Prosthecobacter debontii: one gene and its partner. The protein of the gene in region 2 interacts with the protein of the main gene of each other region in a pairwise test. Links are inferred from orthologs where the notes say so. Each region holds a gene or a part of one and is shown on either strand. Other genes may lie near its edges. The genes, in order: sucD and sucC.

Region 1 (5,895 bases), on a different replicon or contig from region 2:
GCAGCGCCGACCGCGCCTATGGCATCCCGAAGGACAACCCATTCATCACGCCTCTGCAGCAAATGACCCTCTTCGGAGTCAGCGAGGAAGCCTTCTCCAAAGTGCATCCGCGAGCCAAACCCGAAATCTGGTCTTACGGCCTGCGCAATCCATGGACCTTCAGCTTCGACTCTAAAACTGGGGACCTTTACATTGCGGACATCGGCCAAAATCACTGGGAAGAAATCAACATGCAGCCCGCCAGCAGTAAGGGGGGCGAAAACTACGGCTGGAAATTCATGTGCGGGAGTCACCCCTTCCCCATGATCCTAAAGAAGAACCCCGATGGCTCTGAAACCGCCGTGGATCCTGAAAAGTATCCCCAAGTGGGAGTACTACCGATTGCGGAATACAGCCACGTGGATCAAGGGATCTGTGTCATCAACCTGGGTGTTTATCGCGGCACCGAATATCCAGAGCTGGACGGCGTTTACTTCGCGGCTGACTGGGGCAGTGGCAAGGTCTGGGGCATGAAACAGGTGAATGGTGCTTGGCAGATGCAGGAACTGCTCGACCTCGCCGATGGCCTTCGCCCCACCGGGAGCGGCATCGGACCGGATGGCAGCATCTACCTTACTCATGCCACTGCCAATTATGGTGGCCCCGTGGACCCTTACACGAGCGAGCGTGGAGCCGTCTGGAAAATCGTTCCGACCAGCAAGGTGGCTCAGGATGCCGTCACGGCTCCTGTCGCAGGTAAATAGTCCACCTTTGATTCAACTCACGTCTTCGATTCGACCCAAGCCTCAACCCCTTGGCAACCGCCGCATTCAGGCAGCGGTTGTCATTCTTATCATGCTTCGCCTTACCCTCCTCTTCCTTCTGAGCGTCATCTCATGCGGTTGGTCTCAGACTCCGCCCGGCCACGAACACAGCACGGAGATTCCGGGATTAAAAAAAGAACTCTTTGCGGGCATCACCGCCGAGGATCTTCTGAAGTCCGGAGACACCCCCAAAAGTGTCAAAGTCACCTTGGTCGCCACTTTCAACGCCGCCAACTACGGCATGAATTTCAATGGCTACTCCCACGGCAAAGCTGTCCTCACGGTACCTGTCGGTTGGAAGGTGGACGTGACCTTCATTAACCCTAGCCCGATCCCGCATAGCGCCATCATCATCGAGCAGGCCGATACCAAGAAACTTCAAATCGCTGAACCCTACTTTGAAGGAGGAGCGACTCCGAAGCATCTGACTGGAATGACCATGGGCAAAGCTGACTTCAGTTTCACGCCCGATGAAGCTGGGGAGTTTGCCTTGGCTTGCGGGTTTCCTGCCCACGCGGTAGCTGGCCATTGGATTAGCTTCATGGTCAGTGAAGAAGCTCAAGTGCCCACCTTACAATTGGGAGATCAACCCGCCAAAGAGGTAAAATAGCACCGGTGCCGATTTAACCCGGGCACACGCTTCAGTGTCCGGGTTTTTCCGTGCTGGCTCCCCCGCCGACGATCTCATTCTCATCGAGATCGTAACCCACCATCTCCACCTCTCCGCGGCGCATTTTTTTCTGCGACATCGCGACCGAGATCCAGCGAAACTCCTCACTGTTATCCAGGAGCACCTTCATCACCATCGTCAGAGGCACCGCCAAGAACATCCCAAGTGGCCCCCAAAGCCACCCCCAAAAGATCACGGATAACACCACGACCAAGGCCGAAATGCCGAAGCGGTTCCCCAGCAAAGTCGGTTGCACAAAGTTATCGAGAGCGAAGTTGATGCCTCCATAACCGATGGCGATACCGATGGCCGCACCGCCGCCGTGCTGAACCAGGGCTTCCACGATGGCTGGAATACTGGCAGCCGTGCTTCCAACGGCGGGAATGTAGTTGAAAACAAACGCCAGAATGGCCCACAAAAGCGGATACTGAAGATCGAAAAACCAGCACCATGCCCCTGCCAACAGGCCAGTGAGAGCACTGATGAGAGTCTTGATACCCAAGTATTTCTGGATGTCCGACACACTGCGCAATAGACCACTGAAATCAGGCCCTCCTGACGTTCTGACAGCAGCCAACCGCCTCTGTGTGCCCGTGGCTTCTATGAGGATGAACATCATCAGGATTAAAATCATCACCAGTCCTGCAAACACGGTCGCTAGTGTGCCAAAGGTGCTGCCCAGCATGGAACCGATGCGAGACATCACATCCTGCTGTGTTGCGTAACCAATGATCGTGTTCCAATCAAAAAGACTATTGATGGTGTCCTTCGCGCCCACGATCCCATTTTCATCTAACCAGACGCCGAAATCCGTCAGATTTCGCTGAACACCTCTCAGGTAACGAGGCAGATCTGAATTGAAGCTGATGAGCAAGCGAACGGCCAGCGTGATCAGCCCTGCCAACACGCCCAAGTTCATCAGCAAAGTAATGCCCAAGGCAATCGGCCCTGGCACCTTGTGCCGCGTGAGCCAACGCAATAAAGGAAAACTGAGCACTGCCAGGAAAAAGGCATAGACCATCGGCACTAGAACCCCTGCTGCCGCCTTCATCCCGGTCAGAACGACCACGACACACGCCAACGTGAGAATCATCTGCGAGCCTTTAGGCCCCCAATCAACACGCCTATCCGGCTCCGGCAGTATCGTCATGCTAAACGTATTCCTGAAGACCACCACTTTCTCAAGGAGAAACACCCCCTAAAACAACACCAGCAGCTTTGAAAAAAAAGTGAAGATTCTTCACTGATCTCAAACATCTCAGTTGCAAAATCCATCGCTCAACTCCAGTATCCACGTCCCCAGCCGAGCCGCAGAGGCTCCGCTAAAAGGTCGGGCCGTAGTTCAGCCTGGTAGAACGCTTGCATGGGGTGCAAGAGGTCGTGAGTTCGAATCTCGCCGGCCCGACCACTTCAAGACTCCTAAGTCTTGAATGTTTTCAGACATGACTAAGTTGTCTGAAACTACCAGTTTTTTGCCTTACACGCGCGGATTAACCAACAATAATTCAAAGTGCGCAAATCCGCAGTCACAAAAAAGCCGCCTCTGTTATGAGGCGGCTTTTATTTACATCGTCTGAAAATGGAGGCTCTTATTTGCCCCAGACCTTAAGCAGCGCTGCAGCCATATCAGCAGGAGAATCGGCCACAGAAATACCACACTCACTGAGGATACGTTTCTTAGCCTCAGCGGTGTCTTCGGCACCGCCGATGATCGCACCAGCGTGGCCCATGCGGCGTCCAGGAGGGGCTGTAGCACCCGCAATGAAGGCAGCGATAGGTTTCTTGCAGTTGTCTTTGGCCCAACGCCCGGCTTCCACTTCGGCGTTACCACCGATCTCCCCGATCATGATGATCGCTTCAGTTTCGGGGTCTTCATTGAACATCTTCAGAATGTCCAGATGGTTGGTGCCATTCACAGGGTCACCACCGATGCCGACGCAGGTGCTCTGGCCGTAGCCGCGAGTGGTCAACTGCCACACGGCCTCATAGGTGAGGGTGCCGGAACGGCTCACCACGCCTACATTGCCACGCTTGTGGATGTAGCCTGGAGCAATGCCGATACGGCAGCCACCGTGGGATTTTTCGCCGAGGCCTGGAGTGACCAAACCTGGGCAGTTCGGACCGATGAGACGGGTCTTGCTGCCTTTCATCGCAGCCTTGACCTTGATCATGTCATTGACGGGAATGCCTTCGGTAATGGCGACCACCAGATCCAGACCAGCGTCCACCCCTTCGAGGATGGCGTCTGCGGCGAAGGGAGGAGGCACGAAAATCACACTGACCGTTGCACCGGTTTCTTTAGCAGCCTGAGACACCGTATCGAACACGGGCACCTTATGGCTGCCATGGTCGAAGGATTGTCCCCCCTTCCCTGGGGTCACACCGGCCACCAACTGGGTTCCGTAGTCGAGAGAAGCCTTGGCGTGGCGGGAACCGAAGTCCCCCGTGATGCCTTGAACAAGGATGCGGGTGTCAGTATCAACGAGAATGGCCATGATGTAGAGGGGGCGTAAAACAGAAGAGCCCAGGCTTGGGCGCATCATCATAGAAACACGAGCCGCAGCGTCAAGGAGAGGTCCTGAATAAAATAGGCTGTGGTTTTGACAGGCTCCGTTTCTGTTTTAGGCAACGTCACCCTTATGACGACCTCCATCACATTGCTTTTCCCAGCTTTTATCATTCTTTCGATGCTCGTAGGGTGCACAACCAATTCTGCGCTCAAGATGCCTCAAGGCGTCGACAACACATATACTCGCGCCTACGCTGAGTGGCAGAGTTACCAGAAACAGGGAATACCGACTCAAGATCCCAGAATTATAAAAACGGTGACCCCACGCATGCCTGAGTCGTTTTTGAAAAGACCCCACGCAAAGAACAAGCACACCTCTGTGACAGTGAATGTCTTGGCTATTATTAATGAGCAAGGAACAGCAGAGGGGATTGCTATTTATGGCGAAGGCTCAGAAGAGTTTCGTCCCGCTATTGAGAAGGCCCTACGTCACTGGGTTTTCAAACCGGCCCTCCTTCGGGGAAAACCACACACCTCGTGCATCAAATTTCCGATTCGTTTTGTCATACGCTGAGGTTCCATTAGAGGCCCTCGCCCAGCCAACTCCCGCTCATGCACCCATCTCTTCAGTTCTGTAGCTTTTTAACCGTATTTTTGGGAATCGCCAGTTGCTCCGCTCCAACACCTAAACGCCAAGCATTTCCTCTCCTCGACCGAACAGTTCAGGCTCACGTCAAAGCGGGAGACCAAGTCCTTTACCCCCAGCTTGTTTATTCACCCAAACCTGAGTATCCCGTCCTCCCAGCTTCGGGCAGCGTTTGGGCCGTCATGCGGGTGGATCGTTCTGGCCAAGTCAGTGAGATAAAGGTGATTGGAACTGCTCCAAAAACCTATGTAGCATCCATTGAGCGGGCGCTCAGTCAGTGGAAATTCAAGCCTGGCAGTATCGCGGGGTGCCCAACGGAATTTCCGATGCAGGTGAAAATCTCTTTTGCCGAATCTGCCAATCCCGAGGCAGTCAATGCGGCTAAAAGCCAACAAGGTCTTATTTTCGATTTCCGTCACTGGCTTATTCGAAGCAGCTTTCCGGAACTCATTGATGAAATCGAGATGAAGGAACGCAGGGGAGAAAAGCTAGTGCGGCCTAAATTGGCTAAAGCGCCCAGCAATATCAAACACCCTGATCCGACAAAGACGGGAATAGTATTCACAACTTTCATTATTAATGCTAAAGGACGTCCCGAAAACATTCACATTTTCGGTGACGTACCCGCAGAGTTTCGCGAAACGATTTCCAACGCCATCCTCAGCGGCGAATATAAACCCGCGACGCTGAACGGGAAACCGCACGCATGCCCAACAGGTATGCCGTTCAAATTTATCACTCACGGCTATTCGGATGAATAGCCGATTGCGTTGTGTTTACTCCACCATCGCCAGTTTCACGAGGCCACCGTTTTTAGGTACCACGAGCTTGCGATAGAAGCAGTTGTTGCGCTTGGTGTGGCAGCATCCCCCACCGTGTTGGATGACGCGCAGAACCAGGGCATCCTGATCGCAGTCGGTGCGGATCTCGACGACTTCCTGGAATTCTCCGCTGGTCGCTCCTTTGTGCCAAATCTCCTTACGGCTGCGGCTCCAATACACAGCTTGTCCTTTCTCCAAAGTCAAACGCAGGGATTCCTCATTCATGTAAGCCAGCATCAGGGCCTCGTCGGTATGAGCATCCACCGCCATGGCCACGATGAGACCGTTCTCATCAAATTTAGGAGCGAAGGCCAGACCTTCTTCGATGGTCTGCTTCGAATCACGAGCCGCGAATTCAAAAGGTGGAGTGGGTATCATTAGATTGGGGTGGGAGAAATACGATACAATCCGAAAATCGAAACGCTTTTGTTCGACATCAGGTTTCC
Region 2 (7,021 bases):
CGCTCCATGAAATGGCTCGTCCGCATCCTCATCCGTGGTTATCAGCGCGTCATTTCTCCCGTCATTCATGCCCTCGGTGGTCCTGGTTCAGGCTGCCGATTCACTCCGACATGCTCGGAGTATTTTCTTCAGGCTGTGGAAACTCACGGCTTTTTCAAAGGCAGTGCCATGGGCACTTGGCGCATCCTCCGCTGTAATCCCTGGGGTGGCCAAGGGCATGACCCGGTGCCGCCGCGAGGTTCCATTACAAAAGGAACCTGTTCTTGCCACAGACACGAAGGCGTCCAGAGTTCAGACTCGCCGCCTGCTTCCGCCTCGGCCGCAGCTTCTTCGCGCCTAACGCCTGAAGAGTGATCTCCCGCCTCCCTCTTTCTTCCTTCTCTCTCAGCTCTCATTTCTCGAAACTACATGGATCGCAAAGCCTGGATCATCGTTACCCTCTGCGGCCTAGGAATGGCCGCCAATTACTGGTTCATGACCAAGAACCAGCAGGCCCTGGCCGCTGAGCGTGCTCGCGAAGAGGCCAACAAGCCTGCCGTCACACAGGTGCAGCCTGCGACGCCCGGTGTGCCTACCGCAGGGACAGATGGTGCTGCCATCACGACGCCGACGATGAATGCGGCGACTCCAGATGCTGTCGCTGCGGCGACGGCCGGACTGCCCGAGGAAAAACACAGCATCACGGTGGGCAGTGTGACTTATCACTTCACCACCAAAGGCGCGGGTATTGCGAAGGCAGACCTGGGCGCAGGGGATAAGATCTCTTTGAACGAAGCGGGTCGTAAAACTTTGGAGCCCATTGGTGCTCTCCGCCGCGAGGCCACGGGGCTGGATACCGTGAGCTACAAGGTCATTGAGAAAAGTGACAAAGGCATCACCTTTGAAGGTGTCTCTGCCGATGGCATCACCATCCGTAAAGCCTATCGGGTCACCGAAGGTGAGAAATCCGATGAGCATCTCCTGGCCCTGACCCTGACGCTGACCAATACCGGCACCGCTCAGCATAAATCGGAAGAGTATTATCTCTACACCGGTGCCGCCAGGAGTGTGCGCCCCGATGAGGTGCTGAAGCCCAGTTTCTTCTGGAACGACTCTGGGGATGCCGGGCACAAAGACACCCACTCCTTCGCAGGCGGTTGGTTCTCAGAGGAGAAGACGGAGTATCGTTCCAGCTATGCCCGCCTGCGTTATGCGGGGGTGATGAGCCGCTTCTATTCGACGATCATTAGCCGCACGACCGAAGGGGGTGACAAGCCCGGCAAGGTCTGGTCCACCCGTTTCTTGGTCGATCACGGAGGCGATAAGTTTGCTCATGAAGAGTCGGCCAAGCATGACTACGCCATTGAGGCCGCTATGAGCCTGCCTCCTGTGGATTTGGCTCCAGGTGCCAGCACCACCGAGAACTATGAGATCTACATCGGGCCCAAGGAATACAACCGCCTGAACAAGCTGGGCGGTCAGCGGGATTTTATCATGTTTTACGGCATGTTCAGCCCGATCAGTAAGTTGCTGAACAACATCATGCGCTGGATGCACGACATCAGTGGTAACTGGGGCGTGGCCATCATCCTTCTGACGCTGGTGATCCGCACCGTGCTGTGGCCGCTCCAGTCGAAGGCTCAGTATTCCATGAAGCGCATGGGCCTGTTGGCTCCGAAGATGAAAGAGCTGCAGGAGAAGTATAAGGACGACCCAACCAAGCAGCAGACGGAAGTCATGAAGCTGTATAAGGACTATGGGGTCAATCCGGTGGGTGGCTGTCTGCCCATGTTGATGCAGATCCCCATTTTCTTCGCCTTTTACGGCGTGCTTCAAAACGCGGCTGAACTGCGTGGTCAGAGCTGGCTGTGGGTGAAGGATCTGTCCATTTCGGACACCATCTACACCTTCAATTTCCCCTTCTCTCTGCCGATTATGGGCACGGACTTCGATCTGAACCCGCTGCCCCTGATCATGGGTGTCACCATGATCCTGCAGATGAAGCTGACACCTCAGCCGCCGTCCGTGGAAAAGAGCCAGAAGATCATGATGTCCATCATGCCCTTCTTCTTCCTCTTCATTTCCTATAACTTCGCTGCCGCGCTGTCCCTCTACTGGTCCACCCAGAACTTGTTCGCCATCTTCCAGAGCCGAATCATGAAGCTCTACATGAAGGAGCCGACCCTGGAAAAAGTGGAACCCAAGTCCAAGGACGCTCCTCAAAATCCCTTCTTCAATCCCATGAACCCGCAGCATAAGGACAAGAAGCCTAAGCCGAAGAATCCCAAGCTGGGTGGCTAGGCGTCTGAGTGGCAGACCTTGAAAATCTCCCCCTCTCTGTGGATGCAGGTTTAGTCCTGGCCGTGGAGAGGGGTTTTTCATGTCTGCGCGCCGAGCCAGCCTGGGAATAACCGTGGAAAAATATCCTGGCATAGCTTGACCACCCGGCTCAGCCTCCTATGCTCGCCCGTCCCAACGTGGGACGCGTAGCTTTTCCCCCATCATCTCGCTCCATGAACATCCACGAATACCAGGCCAAGGAACTGTTTGAAAAATTCGGCGTTGCGACGCCTCCTGGAAAAGTCGCCGCTACGGCCGAAGAGGCTGGAAAGATCGCGGAAGAACTGGGTGGGGCAGGCTTGGTGGTGAAGGCTCAGGTCCACGCGGGTGGTCGTGGCAAAGGCACTTTCAAGAACGGTTTCAAAGGTGGCGTACATGTGATCAACACCGCTGCAGAAGCCCAAGACATCGCAGGCAAGATGCTGGGCCAAACCCTGGTCACCCATCAGACTGGTCCAGAAGGGAAGTTGGTCAGCAAAGTCCTCGTCGCTAAAGCCGTGGACATCTCCAAGGAATATTACTTCGCCATCCTGTTTGATCGTGGTAGCAGCGGTCACGCCCTGATCGCCAGCACCGAAGGCGGCATGAACATCGAAGAAGTGGCGGAGAAGACTCCCGAAAAGATCACCAAGGAGTTCGTTCACCCCACCATCGGCCTTCAGGCTTATCAGGCCCGTAAGGTGGCGGCTTCTCTCGGTCTGAAAGGCCCTCTGGCCAACCAAGCTGTGAAGCTCTTCACCGCTCTGTGGAACCTGTATCTGAAGAGCGATTGCTCCCTCGTGGAAGTGAACCCGCTGGCCATCACCACCGACAATCAAGTGGTGGCTCTCGATGCTAAGTTCAACTTCGACGACAACGCGTTGTATCGTCAGAAAGACGTCGTCGCCATGCGCGACACCACGGAGGAAGATCCTCGTGAAGTGGCTGCCAGCGAGTTTGGTCTTAACTACATCGGTCTGGATGGCAACATCGCCTGCCTCGTGAACGGTGCCGGTCTGGCCATGTCCACCATGGACATCATCAAGCTGCACGGGGGTGAGCCTGCCAACTTCCTCGACGTGGGTGGTGGTGCCTCCAAAGAGCAAGTGACCGCTGCCTTCAAGATCATCTTGGGCGACCCGAATGTGAAGGGCATCCTGGTGAACATCTTCGGTGGCATCATGGACTGCAACATCATCGCCACGGGCATCATTGCCGCTGCTCAGGAAGTGTCTCTGACCATTCCCCTGGTGGTTCGTCTGGAAGGCAACAACGTGGAAGCCGGTAAGAAAACCCTCGCTGAGAGCGGCCTCGCCATTACGAGCGCTGACGGCCTCACCGATGCTGCCCAGAAGATCGTGGCAGCAGTCGCTCAAGCGGCATAATAAATGCGCATCGCACGAGTCGAATGATCAAGAAGAGCTCCGAGGAAAACCTCGGAGCTTTTTTGTTCATTAATTTTCGCCAAATAGGCTTTCGAGGTTGTCTATGGCTTCAATGATCCGTTCAGCCACCACGTCGGATGCCAGGAGCATCGCCGAGATCCATGTCTCCGCATGGAGAGCCGCTTATCAGGGGATTTTACCCGAAGGATATTTGAATCGCTTCAGTGTCGAGAAGCGGGAGCAGATCTGGAAGGGCGCTTGTGAGCAGGACGACAGCGACTTGCTTGTCGCTACAACCCGGTCCGAAGTGGTCGGATTCTGTCACCTAACGCCTTCTCGTGATCAGGACAGCGAAGATGCAGGTGAGATCACCTCCATCTATCTGGCTCCTGAACAAAAACGGCGCGGACTGGGGCGTGCCTTGGTGGAGGCGAGCCTCGCTTTGGCGTCGGCACAGGGCTTCGAACGTATCACGCTTTGGGTCCTGGTGGAAAATCTACCCGCCCGCCAATTCTATGAAGCCCTGGGATTCCGTCCCGATGGCATGCTGAAGGAAGAGACGGATGGAGACGTCTGCCTGCGCGAGATGCGTTATCAGATCCGCGTGAATGAGGCCCTACAGAGAACGCTAATCCCGACTTCCGTCCTTGCGAGTGCTTGAGAAAGTCGGGAGCCATTTTACGGTAGAATCATGCTGGACCAGATCCTTAAAGAAGACCGAAACCAGGTGTCAGGAGCCCGGTCACTTTCATCAGTGTGGTTCTGGGGCTGGTTGGTTGCCCTATTGGGGTGGATCGGCTGGACGATTGCCACCCAATTTTCCCGCGAATCCTTCAGCTGGGTTACTTTAGGGACGGTTGTGCTACTCCCCTGTGCGCTCCTGATTCAGCATTTAGCCTCGTCTTTTTCTTGGCCAACTTGGATAAGGGGCGGTCTCCTGATCTGTTCCTTGGCTTGCCTAGCCAGTTCTGTTTATCTGTCGAATCAACGCTAAATCGAACCAGCCCGAAAATCCCGAACCCTCAAAGCGAAAGGCAGGTGCGATCTCTGTCGAATCTCAATCCTCCTTAGGACCATGCTTAAAGTCACTGAATTTGCTTTCACAGGTTATAGCGTCACAGATATGGATCGGGCGCGGGCGTTTTATGAAAACGTGCTCCATTTGAAACCGGCTTCGACCTTTGCCGAGGAGGGAAAGGCTCCTTCTTGGGTGGAATATGAAGTCGGCCCTCATACGCTGGCCATCACGATCGGCGGAGAAATGTGGAAGCCAAGCAAGGACGGGGGCGGTGTGGCCCTGGAGGTGGAAGATTTTGAGCAATCTCTGAAGTGGTTGAAAGAGAAGGGCGTGGAACCCTACTTTGGGCCTTATGAGTCCCCCGTGTGCCATATGGCGCTGATCTCAGATCCTGATGGAAATTCCATCTGCATTCACAAGCGTAAACCGGGGCACGATTGAATGTCAGGCTCCGATGCGCGAACTGCACTTCACTTGCGAGTGCGTCAGTTTCTCGTTAAGTGCCGCTCAGAATGACGTGGTATTTTAATAACGATGGCCTCGCTGATGGACCTCATGATGAGGCCACGTTGCGTGCATGGGTGAAGAAGGGGCGCATCGGACCTCGGACCCTCGTGTGGAGGTCTGACTCAGGAACCGAGGAATGGCAAGAGGTGGAGACTCTTGCGCCTGCGTGGTGGAAAGGGACGAGCGAGCCTAAGGGTAAGGTCACTTCATCCCCGGCTGCGTCTCCAAGGGAAGGTCGGGGGCCCGAAACCCGTGGCCTGACCCCCAAGGCCCCGGGTGCCGGAGTCAATTCCTCAGGAGGAAGCTTTTTTGCCAAGCTGTTTAACTGGGGCAAAAAGAAAGGGTAGAGAACTCCGCGTGAGGTTTCAGTTCAACTACTGCGTCACGATATCCCCGTAGAGCGTGAAGTTCTCGTAGTGGCTGATGTGGACGTTGAAGATCTCGCCCGTGTGACGCTGTGGATTGCCATCGAACACCACAATCTTATTCGTGCGCGTGCGGCCCATCAGACGAGTTTCGTTGGTCTTGCTGGGGCCTTCGCAGAGAACCTCCACATCTTGACCCACGAGTTCTTCATACTTCGTCCAGGCGTGTTTGTTCACCACGGCGAGGAGGTCTTGATTGCGTTGTTCTTTGACCTGCTCACTGAGTTGGAGGCTCTCATCCATCTCGGCAGCCGGGGTGCCACGGCGCTTGGAGTAGCGGAAGACGAAGGCGTTTTCGAACTTCAGTTCTTCAAACATGGCTCGTGTCTCCTGATAGTGCTCCTCGGTTTCGCCAGGGAAGCCCACGATGACGTCGGTCGTGACCGCAATGCCAGGACGGGCCGCACGAATGCGGCTGACAAGATCAATGAACTTAGCGGTCGAGTAGGGGCGATGCATCTTTTTCAGGATGGCATCGCTACCACTCTGCACGGGCAGGTGCACGTGTTCGGCCAGCTTGGGCAGATAAGTGAAGGCTTCGATGAGATCCTTTTTGTAGCCAATCGGGTGCGGACTGGTGAAGCGGATGCGCTGGATGCCGGGGACTTCATGCACGGATTCCAGGAGTTGAACGAAAGGACTCTTGCCATCCACCGCCGGAAACTCGTGACGGCCATACAAGTTCACGATCTGGCCTAACAAGGTGACTTCTTTGACGCCACGATCTGCCAAGCGGCGCACTTCTTCGACGATATCGGCAATGGGGCGGCCTCGCTCACCACCTCGGGTGTAAGGTACGATGCAAAAGGTGCACTTCATGTTGCAGCCCTGCATGATGCTGACAAAAGCGGAGCCCTGCTTTTCTTTCAGGCTGTGGTCGCGGATGGCGTTTTGGCTAGCGGCCTCTTCCTCGATATCCACGATGGAGAAGCGCTCATCATCCATGAGCTGAGTTTCCTTGGCGCGGATGATTTCGTCCACATACTCCACCACACGGTGATACTTCTGCGTGCCGACCACGAGATCCACCTTGGCTTTATCCAGCAACTCCGTGCCGCGGCTCTGCGCCATGCAGCCCATGAAACCTGTGACCAAGGGCACACGGCGACGGCGCACCATGCCCATTTTACCCAGCGCCTTTTGCTCGGCTTGATCCCGCACGGAGCAGGTATTGATCAGTACCACGTCCGCATCCTCGTCGCGGCCAGTCATGGTGTAGCCGCGCTCGACGAACATCTGAGATACCTGCTCGGTATCGCGCTCGTTCATCTGGCAGCCATAGGTCTTGATGTAAACTTTGGGCATGGGGGGGATGAACATAGCTGTTTTCAAAGGGAAAACAACATTGTGAGACGACGGATTTTAATTCCTACTTGACGAGTGTATTT

Evidence for each region.
Region 1: the proteins of sucC (region 2) and sucD interact in binary tests that used the Escherichia coli proteins (3 or more experiments, as listed by UniProt). The link is inferred for Prosthecobacter debontii from one-to-one orthologs.

What each region holds. Positions count from the first base shown.
Region 1 is NZ_FUYE01000004.1:227,696-233,590, reverse strand. Bases 2,016-4,974 are described here. They hold sucD (succinate--CoA ligase subunit alpha), read right to left. Parts: upstream 3,969-4,974; coding sequence 3,063-3,968; downstream 2,016-3,062. Other genes in these bases: B5D61_RS07620 (energy transducer TonB), read left to right, coding at 4,595-4,974; B5D61_RS07625 (energy transducer TonB), read left to right, coding at 4,113-4,556; B5D61_RS07640 (AI-2E family transporter), read right to left, coding at 2,016-2,566. In the rest of the region: B5D61_RS07650 (PQQ-dependent sugar dehydrogenase), read left to right, coding at 1-743; B5D61_RS07645 (sulfocyanin-like copper-binding protein), read left to right, coding at 835-1,413; more of B5D61_RS07640, read right to left, coding at 1,445-2,015; more of B5D61_RS07620, read left to right, coding at 4,975-5,389; hisI (phosphoribosyl-AMP cyclohydrolase), read right to left, coding at 5,405-5,827. UniProt on the Escherichia coli protein: Succinyl-CoA synthetase functions in the citric acid cycle (TCA), coupling the hydrolysis of succinyl-CoA to the synthesis of either ATP or GTP and thus represents the only step of substrate-level phosphorylation in the TCA.
Region 2 is NZ_FUYE01000024.1:33,160-40,180, reverse strand. The notes cover bases 1,743-4,587. They hold sucC (ADP-forming succinate--CoA ligase subunit beta), read left to right. Parts: upstream 1,743-2,492; coding sequence 2,493-3,683; downstream 3,684-4,587. Other genes in these bases: B5D61_RS23520 (GNAT family N-acetyltransferase), read left to right, coding at 3,796-4,344; B5D61_RS23530 (YidC/Oxa1 family insertase periplasmic-domain containing protein), read left to right, coding at 1,743-2,280. Outside these bases: rnpA (ribonuclease P protein component), read left to right, coding at 1-10; membrane protein insertion efficiency factor YidD, read left to right, coding at 7-354; more of B5D61_RS23530, read left to right, coding at 409-1,742; B5D61_RS23515 (VOC family protein), read left to right, coding at 4,759-5,142; B5D61_RS27250 (DUF4339 domain-containing protein), read left to right, coding at 5,214-5,555; tRNA (N6-isopentenyl adenosine(37)-C2)-methylthiotransferase MiaB, read right to left, coding at 5,583-6,938. UniProt on the Escherichia coli protein: Succinyl-CoA synthetase functions in the citric acid cycle (TCA), coupling the hydrolysis of succinyl-CoA to the synthesis of either ATP or GTP and thus represents the only step of substrate-level phosphorylation in the TCA.